DNA from 4 places in the Paenibacillus sp. FSL P4-0338 genome. Region 1 is predicted to be linked to each of the others. Evidence: riboswitches for the same ligand, from Rfam matches in the RefSeq annotation. Region 1 holds a riboswitch; each other region holds the start of a gene.

Region 1 (3,439 bases):
GAGCGCGGGGACTGTTCTTTTTCCCGGGAATGAGAAAATATGGGCTGCCGGTGCTGGCGTTCAGCCTGGCCGAATGGGCACTAACCCTCCTGCCGCTCTATTGGCTGCTTCCACGCATGTACCGTCATCTGCTCAGCGGCGTTCTCGATGTTCAGCTCCTGCTCAAGCTTGTGCCCTGTGTGCTGGGCTGGCTGCTCTATCTATTCCTTGTCCGCAAGCTTCTGCTCTATATGCAATTCGGCTATACCGCAGGTACCGGCATGTTCTCCTCGCTGCTAATCTGCCTGAAGGTGTTGATGCCTTCGATCGGTATTTCCGTCATTCTGGGGGCGGGAAGCCTGGCCGTAATTCTGCTCTGTAGCGCCTCTGCTCTGTTCTATCCCGGATTGCCGGCACTTATGCTCCGCCAGGCAGCTCCGCTGCCCTCCACGCTGTTCAATATGTGGGGAATCGCTGCCCAGTACCACCTCTGGTCCAGTAAATCATTTCCACAATAATAAGCTGCTACAGCGGCATACTAAAAAGAGTCACAGCCCCTCATCAGGGAGCAGGACTCTTTTTTGCTTGAAGAGAAGGACAAAAGCATTTGCAAAAGGGTAAATCGTCTGATACAATGATGCCTGTACCACTAGTAACAAAGTTGTAATCTTTCAAACAGAATCTTCCGTATCTATTGCAATTTAATCAATGCCGATAAGTCACTGTTCTGGTGCATAAAACGCCGAATTCCCTGCACCGGGAAGTGGGGGAACCATATTTTGGGTGAATTGATCTCGCTTTAGAGGGGTCATAGGGGAACCTTCTACCGAATCCTTAAGCTAACCTCGCAGGCCCTGGAAGGAGTACATCTTTTGATTAGACAGAATTTCAAGAAAAAATGCACCGCAGCGGCGCTGGGTCTTGTGATGGTATTCACACTCGGAGCGGGCAGTGCCTTCGCAGATTCCAAAATGGATACTGTGATTTCAAAAACCATTGGAACGTCGTATAAAACCGGGGGCACAACCACCAGCGGCTTCGACTGTTCCGGATTTACCAAGTATGTGTTCAAGAATGTCGGGCTTACCTTGCCCCGTACATCCAAAGCACAGTACAAAGTTGGAACAACAATATCCAAGAGCAATCTACGCTCCGGAGATCTCGTGTTCTTCAATACTCTGGGTAACGGAGTTTCCCATGTCGGTATTTATGTTGGAAACGGGAAGTTCGCACAGTCCTCCAGTTCACGTGGTGTAACCATCAGTTCGATGAGCCAGTCTTACTGGGCCAACCGCTACGTTGGCGCCAAAAGAGTAATGAGCACAACAGCCTACCAAGCTGTCGCTTACGATTGAACCTTTGAAGCATACCCCGAATATTTCAGCCTCTAACAACTAAATGTAACTTATACGAGCCCGGGATGATTATTGCCGTAATCATTTCCGGGTTTTTCCTTTTCCTTATTCTACCTTTTACCCGAATCCACAGCCTTGAAACAGCATTTTATTGCAAAAACAAAGAAAAAATCATATTAAATAACCCCGGCGCATAGATATGAGTCTTTCGAAAGGGCTATAACTCTAAAAAACAGCAAAAAAGATGGATTAATATGTTATAAGTGATTGCCAAGCGCCTTAGTCTTTGTTACAATTATCGCAGTGAGCTTTTAGTAACATTTTTGTAATTATTGAATCGCTTTTAACAAAGGTTTTGTCATGTATTGAATGAACCGCTAATCCTAATCAACAGTCGTGCCGAGTTCCCTAATGAATTAGGGAAACGGGGGAACCACTTTGGGTGAATTGACCTCCTATTCTAAGAGGGGTCATAGGGGACCTTCAACCGAACCCTTAAGCTAACCTCGTAGGCATTGGAAGGGGTATTTACTTTTGAAGAAGAAGCTAGCAGCCGCAGTACTAAGCTTGTCCATTATCTTCACAATCGGAGCAGGAAGCGCTTTCGCGGATTCCAAAATGGATAAAGTGATCGACAAAGCCATCGGAACCAAATACGTATCCGGCGGTACATCAACTAACGGGTTTGATTGCTCCGGATTTACAATGTATGTTTTTGATAAGATCGGCATTAACCTGCCCCATCAATCCGGCTCTCAGTACCAGATGGGTACTGACGTGTCCCGTGACGAGATGAGACCAGGCGATCTTGTATTCTTCAATACAAGCGGTAAGGGCATATCCCATGTAGGTATCTATGTTGGTGACGGCGAATTCGCCCATGCCTCTTCCTCACGCGGTGTAACCATCAGTTCGCTGAGTGACAGCTATTACGTCAACCGCTACGTTGGCGCCAAACGAATCATGAGTACAGATGCCTACAAGACTGTAGCTTCGGATTCCCAAGACAACGATGATGTACAATAATTCTTTGTAACCTACGCTCTTTTCCAAGATTTTTGCCGAAATCTTGGAGAAGGGCTTTTTTTTGTCTATAAAATTACTTACCCGTCTCTATATTTGTAAAACACCGATTCTGTACTTTCAGAAAATAATTATTGGCGTTTGTCAAGTTTCTGCATTTCCGCAAGGAATTTGCGTCGAAACTGGCTGTTTTTGTATATAATTAATAGAAGAACAAGTGGAAACGGCTTTTCCGTCCTTTAAAAGCAGTTTCGGCTGGAAGGAGGCCTCCCGTAATGATTAGCTCCCCGTTAACCTTTTATGTGGTGCCTATGGAACCGCAGCATGCCGCTGAGATCTGTGAGTGGAGCTACAAGCCTCCGTATAATATTTACGGCTGGATGTCCTGGGAGCAGATGCAGGCGCTGGGCGTGGAGTTCGGAGACCCGCAGCTTCGCAGTGAGCAATATGTATCTGTAGTGAACGGACAGGGGGATCTGTGCGGCTTCGCCCAGCTCTTTCCGATGGAGGGGGTAGTCCGGCTTGGTGTCGGAATGCGGCCCGAGCTGTGCGGCCATGGAATGGGGCATCTGTTCATGAAGGCTATTGTGCAGGCAGCACGGGCGCGATACCCGGAGCGTGAGATCGACCTGGAGGTGCTGACCTGGAACCAGCGCGCCATCCGCGCTTACCAGAAATGCGGATTCACTATAACGGATACCTATGAACGCCGCACCCCGACCGGCAATAAGCCTTTTTATTGCATGGTCTATGAGGAATAGCACTGGAGACAGATTGATTTGCAAAAAAATGGATCGTTTGTGTTCATTTTTTTGACACAAATACTATGATAACGCTTCACCATCCGCTATAATGGAGTCAGCAGCTTACATGGAGGGACGGATGCAGATGCAGAAATGGATCATGAGCGGTTTGTTTTTTGCCGCCTGTGCCTTTGCAGTAATCTTAATGTTTACCTTACCCGGTAAATCCGAGGTGGCGGAGCAGAACAAGCCGACCATGCCGGAGGTTGTGCTGGACGCTGCTGGCGCAGAAGCTACAGTGAAGGCCAATTGTATCTCCTGCCACGGTGACCAGCTTCA
Region 2 (3,439 bases), on a different contig from region 1:
TTAGAGGGGGACAGGCTCTCTCATGATGTATTCGATGATTTTAACCAGGAGCACTATGATATTCATTTTCTGACTCCATACCGGGACCAGCAAGCGGCATGGGTGAATACGGTTGAACGTCCGGGCTACTTGCGCATTCATGGAGAGAATTCTTTCTTCTCGCAGATTAATCCGGCGATGTTGGCTACGCGTGCAACCTCCCTTCATTATGAAGTTCAAACCAAGGTGGAATTTCATCCCGATCATTATTCGGAAACGGCGGGGATGGGGCTATACTATGATTCGAATAATTGGCTGTATGTTCACTTGACCCACTCCGAATCAGAGGGCACCGTTCTATCTGTGCTGCAGGCCAAGCTGGGGGAACGTATTGAATTGGTCCACAATTACATTCCAGTCCCTGAAGACACAGCGGAGCTCAAGCTGATCTATCATTCAGGCATCGCGAGTATCCTTTACCGCTTCGGGGATAACGGAGATTGGCAAGCTTTTGCAGAGAATATCGATGCTCTCTATCTGTCGGATGAAGGCGTGAACGGGGAGCCGGGGGAGATTGGCGGATTTACAGGCTTGTTCAATTTCATCGGCTCCGTGGATGCCCACCAGCATGACTCCTACGCTGATTTTGAGTACTATAGAGTTAAGAATTACTAACAGGAGTGGTGAATGGTTGTGAAGAAAAGTAGACAAACCCCCGTGCTGGTCGCGGTCTCTATCCTGCTCATTATTGTCAGCAGCCTGATCCCCTCGGCTCAGTCGGCTTGGCTGGGGGCGTTACAGACTCTTATGCTGGGAGCCGGATTGCTCGGCTGCTGTATGGCTTTTTGGCGGTTTGCCAAGGGCGGTAAGGGTGGTAAGGGCAAGAGCTGAGTTCTATGTACTGAACGGTTGGCGAAGACAGGATCGATGCATCGGATGGTTGAGCTATGTAAGGTGAGCCAAGCACTGTATGGATGCTGGTGCTGAGAATCAAGGACTAAGTCGCGGCGGATGCTGCGGCTTTTTTTGATAGAATCTATATGTTTTGGGATCCCCGCAAAGTACCTGAGTCATTTATCGAAGCTAAAGCCCCACTTTGAGGGGGCATTTTGTTTTGTAGGGGGACCCAGAGGCCCTTATTTTGTGAAAAAGACCGATTCTCTCCCCTTTGCGGACAGAGAGGACGTTAAAGGGCTGTGTGGAGAGGGAAATGAGGCGGAATAGGTTAATTAAGCGCCTCTCAGTCCGCATGGCCTTCGGAATGGTCCCATTTGCCGAAATAGGGGATCTGTAGTCCGCATGGCTCACCATCCATCACCTTCTTCGACATCCGTACCCTAATCCCGCCACATCCAACTCGTTCCGCGGCTCTCATTCCTATAGCCCGCGTATCCCGCGTTATACCCAGTCTCATCCCGCCGAAGGACGATGGACCGCAGGCAAGGCAGAATGGGCGGCTGCCATCTGTTCGCGTATTCCTCTAAGCCGGGCCTTCAGCTCGGGGATGCTGCAATCCAGGATCTGGCTGATGTCGGGCAGGGGGAGCTGGATGCCGTACCATAAGGCACTGGCAACGTGATCGTCCCAATTAAGCAGGGTAGCAGCGCAGCGGCTATGATCCCGGGCGAGCACAGCACATTGGCGGATGCACTCTCTGTAGGCAGCCGCAGCAGCGCTGTCCCCTGAGAGGCTGCTCTTCAGCCATAGTGGATGGAGTGCCACGAAGGTGGCGGTGGTTGCTTGCTCGGCGCGGGCGCCTTTTTCCAGCAGAAGGCAGCTTAGCGCATAGACGGGACTGCTATATTGCCGGGTGTAGTGGTTGAATCCGGCAGCAGCAGCTGCCGTGGGCGATAAGGGGTCAGGCATGTGGTCACGTTCCTTTCTGAATCTATACTGTGCAATTCATTCCAGCGCGCAAAAAACCGCAGGCAGAGGAGGACCTCTGCCTGCGGTTGTGGATAACAGGCGTAAGACGCCTGGCACAAAAGCGTGGCGGATCAGGGCTCTCTCCTTACGCTTACGAGGTTAGCTGTCGGATTCGGACGGTGAGAGTCGCCCTACCTGCCGGAGACCTGCGCGTGGCATTCTCCTTCGGATTCACCCCAAGTCGGCCTGACGGCCGGATGGTTCCCCCGTTTTCCACATGACGGAAATTCAGCGTGCATGCATTGCTTGTTTTCATGAATGCATTCATTTGCTTTCAACACGAATCATACTCTTTTCGGAGGGGGTTTGTAAAAATGGAAAAGAGTGCTATTCGCCTTTTTTTCAGCAAATGGCTGAATGGCTGTGCATAGGGAAGCTAAAACACCTATATGTAGCAGATTATCTGCCATTTATCTCGCTCAAGCGCTGTTTTTTATTTTTGGCAGAGATCACCACCACAGCGGAACCTTCTGATTCTTCCAGGCAATGATCCGCTTCACCTCACGAACGGTTCCTGTTGTAATCTCATAGTCGCTGCGCTGCGCTGCATGAAGGTCCAGGAAGTGCAGCATCCCTCCATAAGTCCCAACAGCCAGCAGCGTCTCATCCGGATTGATAGCTAACCCTGAAATAGTGCTTCCGGCATAATAACGCCACAGCTCCCGCCCCTCTGCATCAATGAGCCTTAAGTAGCCATAAGCGTCGCCAATGACAACACCCTCTTTCAGCGCTGCCGCTGCATACACCCGGGCTTCCTCGTTAACAAGCGGATATTCCTGGTCTGCCGGGAGTTTTCCTGCTACCACATCTTCAAGGGGAACGGCAAGGGTAACGCCATTATAGAAGTGGCAGGCATTGAACCATACGCTATGCTGGTCCTTCGTAAATATAGTATAGTGCGGGTAACTGGATTCCGGATTGAATAAGTGAACCTGCCCTGAAGTTATGTCATATAAAAGATGATCACTGCCCTGGCTGCCATAGGAAATCCATCTTCCATCCGGAGAGACGGCACCATGCGGCATGTCAATTTCAATGTGCTCTATCTCATCTGCTTTATATTCTTCGAGATCAGGATGCAGCAGATTCACCTCCCAGGGCTTCTCCTCCGATTGCTGGACCAGGAAAATTCCCTGGCTCATAACAAGCAATAACGCCCCGCCCCCGTTAAAAGGAATGACCTGCTCCAAGGGTAACGCCTGGTCCAGGCTGTCTATGTCCAAGACGGGAAAGTCCGGGTCCAGCGCTTGAATCGTTCCATTCAGCTCACGCCATGAGAGGGTTGCTACAACTGTGCCCTGAAGTGTGCTGTTCATGGATTGCATAATGGTAATCCCCTGAGTTCCGGCGAGCGCATAGAACTGATTATCAGGTGATGCCCCAACCAGGCTAAACTCGCCGAATACGGAAATAACATCCTTATGTACAACCACAACTGCATTCTTCTCCCAGGGGGTACCGGTGCTGAATACCACAGCATCATCACTGATGAAATGGATACCGCGAATCGCCTGCATCTCCTTCTGAAAGTGGC
Region 3 (3,439 bases), on a different contig from region 1:
TGACATCCTGAGCGACTTGTGCAGCCGGTTTATCCATCGTAAACTGTATAAATATGTGGAAATGGAGCATTTGGATTCTGACACAATTGACGAAATCCGCCGCAGCTTCGCCGGTGCGGGACTCCGGCCCGATTATGACCTGGAAATTGATTATCCCACCGATCTTCCCTATGATGTGTTCCGTCCGGGAGAGGGCTTTGACAGCAAGCAGATCCTGCTTTTGGACAAGCATGAGCGGCTGAGGGAAATCTCCGAGGTATCGGACATTGTACGCTCCATCAGCGGTATTCACCGCGGCAGATACCATCTGTATTTTCCACAGGACAGGCTGCAGAAAGCCCTTTCACAGTTGCCGCCGTCCATCGCAGAGATTTTTGCCAAATAATCAGATCAAGCTTGGAATTATAGATAACACAACAGGCCGAAAGGATGTAATGTAATGCAGTTATTCGACACCCATACCCATCTGGATGCTCCACAATTCGACGAAGACCGCGAAGAGGTCATTGCCAGAGCGCTGGAAGCCGGCGTCAGCAAGATGATCAACATTGGCTTTAACCGGGACACGATACCGACGACCATGCAGCTTGCCGAGAAATATGATTATATTTTTGCAGCCGTAGGATGGCATCCCCAGGATGCCATCACGATGAGGGACGGAGACCTGGAATGGATCGCCTCCTTATGCTCTCATCCCAAGGTGGTTGCCATCGGTGAGATCGGGCTGGATTACTACTGGGACACCTCCCCTAAGGATGTACAGCATGATGTATTCCGCAAGCAGATCGGTCTGGCCCGTGAGCTGAAGATGCCAATCTGTATTCATAACCGAGATGCTCATGAAGATGTGATCCGTATCCTCCGCGAGGAGAAGGCGGGCGAGGTTGGCGGCGTAATGCACTCCTTCTCCGGCAGCTGGGAAAGTGCCAAGATGTGTCTTGAACTAGGATTCCATCTTTCTTTTGGTGGACCGATTACGTTCAAGAATGCCCGGGTGCCCAAAGAGGTGCTTGCCCAGACTCCGCTAGACCGGCTGCTGATCGAAACCGACTCCCCATATCTAACTCCGCACCCCTTCCGGGGCAAGCGAAATGAGACCGCTCATGTGAGGCTGGTAGCGGAGGCGGCCGCGGCAATAAAAGGGATTGAATTACAGGAATTGGCTGAAATTACGTATGCGAACGCACTGGAACGATTTGGGATACTCTGAAAACGGGAGTAAAAGCGGTGAAAAATGAAGTATAGCGGATGTATTAAACTTTTTTGACTGAAAAACGGCCGATTATTACAATATTTTAATCATTTTTTTACGTAAACGTGGTTGAATCGTCCTTTACAACATGTATCAAAACAGGATATCATCTTTTCAGTGCAGTGAGCTGTTGTAACTGTGACAGTCACTAATTTCATGGATCGTCTCGCTGAGTCTCCGTATGGAGAACGGGGGAACCAATAATGCGCTGCCGCATGAACGTACAAGAGTACTGGCACAGAATTGCCGCAGGCATTATTTGATTTCTTTACGTGGTCTTTGGGGTGAATTTGAGGGCAACCGCCGTGAGCGGGTGACCTGAGATAGGGCGTCTCTCTTATGTCCGAACCCGACAGCTAACCCCGTAAGCGCAAGTAAGAGAGGAAACCTCGTGCATAAGCATTCCGACGTATTCGACACCGGGAAGCCACGAAAGAGTCCTCTAAGAACTCTTTTTTAGGCTTCTTTTGTTTTGAATAATGAGAATGCTCCCGGCATACTGTTATATAACAGATCTCCGGAGTAACTATGCCGAGCAGGCGATCCATGAGCAGGAAACGCTGAAGCAAGTGCGGGCGTATCCTGTTGCAAACTCAAACTTAGTTTCGTCAGAAGTGATACAGTCACCTTGATATAACTTGGACGACGGGGCTATGTAAGGAGGATGGAAAGAGTGGGCGTATTCCAACCAGAGGTATCCCATGATTCGCAATCATCCAGCAGGTCTTTCGCATTACGGTTGAAGCAAGTGAATCCCCGCGTAGTTTTACTTGCCGGTGTGGCATCGATTGTTATCGCACTGTTAATACTGCTGTACGTACACGGTCAGAGCAAAAAAGAAATTACCCTAGTAATAGACGGACAGGTACAGACACTGGAGACGCGGGAAACGCTGTTCAGTGATATGCTGGCTAAGGAACAGATTTCGCTGCAGGCGCATGATGAATTATCTATTGGCCTTAGTGATGAAATAAAAGACGGCGACCGTATCGTGATTAACACTGCGCAGAAGTTCGCTCTTACCGTAGACGGAAAGACCGAGACGTTATTTACGACCGAGGATACTATTGGTCAGGCCATCGACAAGCTGGGCTATAGCCTGGAAGGCTTAGACAAGATTTACCCTTCGCTAGAAACCGCAGTATCTGCAGACATGGAAATCAAAATTGTCCGGATTAACAAGCATGTGGTTCAACGGACAACTAATTTGCCTTTCCGGGTCATTAAGACAGCAGACCCCTCATTGACCAAGGGAACCGTAAGAGTGGCACAGGCAGGTAAGCCGGGCGTAATGATTCAGCACATCGAGAAGATCTATCAAGATGGCGAGCTGGCATCCATGCGCATGATCGGCAAGGAAGTACAGACTGTTACCAAGGACAAAGTCATTGCCATTGGAACCAAGCCGCTTCCTAAGCCCGTCGTAGTTACTGCCAAAGTCTCCAAACCTGTAACAACCTCCAACTCATCTAAAGCCAGTGCAAGGGTCAGCAATGTTACCAGTAAGGCTGGTCTGGATTTCGAGTACAAAAGAATGATCAAAAACGTATCCATGACTGCGTATTCGTCGCAGGAACCGGGTATTGGAACACGTACTGCCTCCGGCACACGCGTAACGGAAGGCCGCACTATAGCTGTAGATCCTAGTGTTATACCGATTGGCTGGTGGGTGTACATTGAAGGATTAGGGTTTCGCCGAGCAGAGGATACCGGCGGTGCCATCAAAGGCAACAAGGTGGATGTCTATTACGATTCATTGAGCCATGCCCGTAATTTCGGCCGTAAGTCGCGCACACTCTATGTGATCGGACCTGTGAAGCCGGAGCTGAACTAAACGTAAAGTCTTTTGCAAATTAGCGGTTAATACGATATAGTGAGGGAAGCACTTACGAAATTTCAGAGAGCTGCCGCTCATCACTTATACATTCTTTAGCCAAAAAGAAGGGGAGCGAATCCTCTTCTTTTTGCGTTCTGGAGTAAGGAGTAAAAATATTTATGATTAAAGAGCTAATTGTGGTTGAAGGGAAAAGCGATACTGTTGCCGTTAAGCGGGCGGTTGAGGCCGATACGATTGAAACCGGGGGTTCGGCAGTGGATAGCAGGGTCATTGCCAAGATCAAGCTGGCCATGGAGCGCCGGGGTGTAATTATTCTTACCGACCCGGATCATGCCGGAGAGCGAATCCGC
Region 4 (3,439 bases), on a different contig from region 1:
CACACCGGCGACCGGAACGACTACGGTGCTTCCTTTGATACAAGGCTTATCGGTAGCGGGACAGATCCGCAGCTGATCGGCAATATTCATATAATGGCGGTGAATCCGGTGGAACACGATAATGACGACCGGCAGGAAGATGAAGGCCATCCACACGCTGGAGAATTTGGTGATAATGAAGATCATGGTGATCGTTAACGTGGTGAGCATCCCGACCGTATTCACGGCGAACTTGCTCTGCCAGCCTTGCGGCTTCGTTCTGTACCATTGGACCATCATGCCTAGCTGCGACAGCGTGAACGGAATGAATACCCCTACTGCATATAATGGAATGAGTCCTTCCGTATTCCCGTGAAATGCAGCTACGAGCACTGCCGACATGACGCCGAGGAAAATAATGCCGTTGGAGAAGCCAAGCCGGTCGCCGCGCACCATGAAGGCATGGGGCAGATATTTGTCTTTGGCGAACATGAACGCCAGCAGCGGGAAGGCCGAGTACGCCGTATTGGCTGCCAGGAACAGGATAACCGCCGTAATCCCCTGAATGAAGAAGTACAGCCCGCCACGGCCGAAGGTAGACTCGGTAATCTGTGAGACCACGGTGGCCTTCTCATCGGGCATGATGCCGTACCAGTAAGCCAGCAGCGTAATGCCTGTGAACATAGCTCCGAGAATGAGGCCCATGAGCATCAGCGTTTTGGCTGCATTTTTCTCCGCCGGCGCTTTGAAGTTAGGAATGGCATTGGAGACCGCCTCTACCCCGGTTAGGGCCGAACAACCGGAGCTGAATGCCTTCAGCAGCAGGAACATACTGACATTGGAGACTGCCGTACCAATCTCAGGAACGTGTGCATGAGCCCCGCCGGTTGCATATTTGAAGATCCCTGCGATAATCAGCACGAAGATGGAGACGACGAACAGATAGACCGGGATGGCGATGAACGAAGCCGATTCGGTCACCCCGCGCAGATTAACAATCGTTAAGAGTACGATAACAGATACCGCTATGAGGACACTATGATTATGCAGATTTGGAAAAGCTGAAGTGATCGCGTCCGTCCCCGCCGAGGCGCTTACCGCCACCGTCAGAATGTAATCCACCAGCAGCGAGCCGCCGGCCAGAAGCCCAGTATGCACTCCAAGATTGGTTTTGGCTACAATATAAGCTCCTCCGCCCTGCGGATAAGCGAATATCGTCTGCCGATAGGACAGAATCAGAATAGCCAGCAAGCCCAGTACGGCTAATGCAATTGGCAAGGAGTACCAGATGGCGGTGAACCCGGCGGCCACCAGTACGATTAGAATTTGTTCTGTTCCGTAGGCTACAGACGAGAGCGCATCAGAAGACAGGACAGCCAGTGCTTTCACCTTGGATAACTTTTCATGATCGAGTTCGTTCGACTTCATCGGACGCCCGATCAATAGTCGTTTTACCTTGCTTACCATTGTAGTAACAGTTCCTCTCTTGGTTAAGTTGAAAATGGGGTTTCCCTGCGCTGTTTTCATAAGTGGATTTCATAAATGCAGGCACCAAAATAAGCATACGGAAATGATCCGCATGCCTAATGTGCATGGTCATTATCCCACTAGTGGCTTACGAGGTTAGCTGGCGGATTCGGACTGTGGTAGCCCTACGGTTACAGCCCTTGCGGCCTGCTCCGATTCACCCCTTTTGGCCTTGGCCAAAGTGTGGTTCCCCCGTTTTTCCTTCCGGAAAATTCAGCGCATATTCAACTTCTCACAAGGACTAATATTAAGCTACAATACGTCTTCCGTAAAGCGTGGAAACAAATGAAAAAAGAATGAAAAGCACTCAAAACAACCAAATTCATCATCCGGTATGTCTTGATCTTTCATTCTCTTTCATTATCCCTTTAACACGTGATTTTACAGGGTTTTTGTATATTATTTTTCGCTAAAATTAAGGGGATTCTCTTCTCTTCCTTCTGCCCGTCAGCTTCTTACTCTGCAGGCTCCTCTTTCCGTCCTGTCCAGAGCAGAATGGAGATTAAGACAAAGGCTATAAGTGCAAGCAGAGGGATCGTAACAAATCCGAACCAATTCAGATAATCCTTGTTGCACGGTACGCCGATGGTGCAGGGAAGCACCTTGCTGAGCGCCGGAATTTTCTGCTCTGCATAATGATAAATAGAGATACAGCCGCCGATCAGACTAAGGGGAAGCACATAAGGAATGATCCGCTTGTCCGCCCGGTAGGTGGCGATCCCCAGCAAGAACAGCTGCGGGTACATGAAGATCCGCTGGAACCAGCACAGCTTGCACGGCTCGTAATGCAGGACCTCACTGAGATACAGGCTTCCCGCTACAGCCACCACACAGACGAACCAGGCCAAGTAGAGACAATTTCGCCGGCAGAAGGCAGAGAAGGCTGTCATTGGGCAGCTCCCGCTGCTGCTGTAGCTGCTTGAATCTGAGCGTCAATCTCCTCCATATTGAAAGGCTCCTTCACCTTGATGCCGTTCACGAACAAGGAAGGTGTATTCGTTACGCCCGCATCCGTGCCAAGCTGAATATCCCGGTCCAGCTCCTTCGCATAGGTGCGGTCGTCAATATCCTTGCGCAGCAGGTCATAATCGACCGGCAGCTCCAGCTGCTTGGCGAGACTCACCATGAAGTCAGGCGTAGCCCACTCCTTGTCTTCATTCCCCTGGTTGGCATAGATCGCATCGAAGTATTTCCAGAACGCTTCCTGGTTCTGATGATACACCGATAGCGCTGCCAGGGAGGCCGTTCTGGAATCCTTGCCGATGAAGGCCAGATTCACGAAATAGAAGGCTGCTTTATTCTGATCTACATAACCCTGAACGATCTGCGGTTTGATCACACCGGTGAACTGGGCGCAAGCCGGACATTTGAAATCGCCGAATTCCACAATTTTAACCGGAGCATCCTCCTTGCCAAGCCGCATCATTTCGCTGTAATTGAAGGCAACCGGCTTACTGTCTGTACCGGCAGGAGAAGAGTCCTTCGAAGCAAGTATGAATAAGCCTACAAAAATAATAACGACGATAGCCACCGTACTCACGATCAGAATTCTCGTTTTCTGCTTCTGCTGTTCCTGCTCTGCCCTGCGCTTCTCCTGCTTGCTCATTTGGGGAGCCATGACATTGTTCTTTTTTGTTTTGCTCAAAGAGAGTTCCTTTCCGTCCTCAGGACTGTCGTGATAAAAGAATAGTTACTTTCAAATTATATAATGTTAACTCTCTTGTTGGCAATCGCTGCTTATACGGCTTCGTTCTCCTCTGCTGACTCCCCGCCCCCTGTATCCTTGCCGAAGAATACCTCCGGGGAATGCTCCTGCGACTGCAGCTTAATTCTGAAGAAGAATTGTGTACCGCCTCCCTCTGCCGGTTCTGCCCAGATCTCTCCTTGCATCAGGTCTACAAGCTTCTTGCAGATCGCAAGGCCCAGACCCGTT

What was found. A riboswitch is a leader RNA that binds a small molecule or an ion and turns the genes downstream of it on or off. The one in region 1 is predicted to bind cyclic di-AMP.
Region 2: it holds a riboswitch for cyclic di-AMP, as region 1 does, so the genes downstream of both, MKZ07_RS26290 (hypothetical protein) here and MKZ07_RS33375 (C40 family peptidase) in region 1, are expected to answer to the same signal.
Region 3: it holds a riboswitch for cyclic di-AMP, as region 1 does, so the genes downstream of both, MKZ07_RS23745 (3D domain-containing protein) here and MKZ07_RS33375 (C40 family peptidase) in region 1, are expected to answer to the same signal.
Region 4: it holds a riboswitch for cyclic di-AMP, as region 1 does, so the genes downstream of both, MKZ07_RS08245 (APC family permease) here and MKZ07_RS33375 (C40 family peptidase) in region 1, are expected to answer to the same signal.

The regions. Positions count from the first base shown of each region.
Region 1 is NZ_JBBOCG010000003.1:14,923-18,361, reverse strand. It holds gene MKZ07_RS33385 (hypothetical protein) at 1-497, shown strand, start outside; cyclic di-AMP (ydaO/yuaA leader) riboswitch at 710-848, shown strand; gene MKZ07_RS33380 (C40 family peptidase) at 906-1,334, shown strand; cyclic di-AMP (ydaO/yuaA leader) riboswitch at 1,722-1,864, shown strand; gene MKZ07_RS33375 (C40 family peptidase) at 1,869-2,360, shown strand; gene MKZ07_RS33370 (GNAT family N-acetyltransferase) at 2,633-3,118, shown strand; gene MKZ07_RS33365 (c-type cytochrome) at 3,246-3,439, shown strand, end outside.
Region 2 is NZ_JBBOCG010000002.1:512,651-516,089, forward strand. It holds gene MKZ07_RS26280 (family 43 glycosylhydrolase) at 1-654, shown strand, start outside; gene MKZ07_RS26285 (hypothetical protein) at 673-870, shown strand; gene MKZ07_RS26290 (hypothetical protein) at 1,390-1,845, opposite strand; cyclic di-AMP (ydaO/yuaA leader) riboswitch at 1,980-2,149, opposite strand; gene MKZ07_RS26295 (WD40 repeat domain-containing protein) at 2,355-3,439, opposite strand, start outside.
Region 3 is NZ_JBBOCG010000001.1:5,364,682-5,368,120, forward strand. It holds gene MKZ07_RS23735 (HD domain-containing protein) at 1-385, shown strand, start outside; gene MKZ07_RS23740 (TatD family hydrolase) at 440-1,210, shown strand; cyclic di-AMP (ydaO/yuaA leader) riboswitch at 1,410-1,638, shown strand; gene MKZ07_RS23745 (3D domain-containing protein) at 1,926-3,086, shown strand; gene rnmV (ribonuclease M5) at 3,248-3,439, shown strand, end outside.
Region 4 is NZ_JBBOCG010000001.1:1,893,533-1,896,971, forward strand. It holds gene MKZ07_RS08245 (APC family permease) at 1-1,446, opposite strand, end outside; cyclic di-AMP (ydaO/yuaA leader) riboswitch at 1,576-1,735, opposite strand; gene MKZ07_RS08250 (disulfide oxidoreductase) at 1,962-2,396, opposite strand; gene MKZ07_RS08255 (DsbA family protein) at 2,393-3,151, opposite strand; gene MKZ07_RS08260 (ATP-binding protein) at 3,244-3,439, opposite strand, start outside.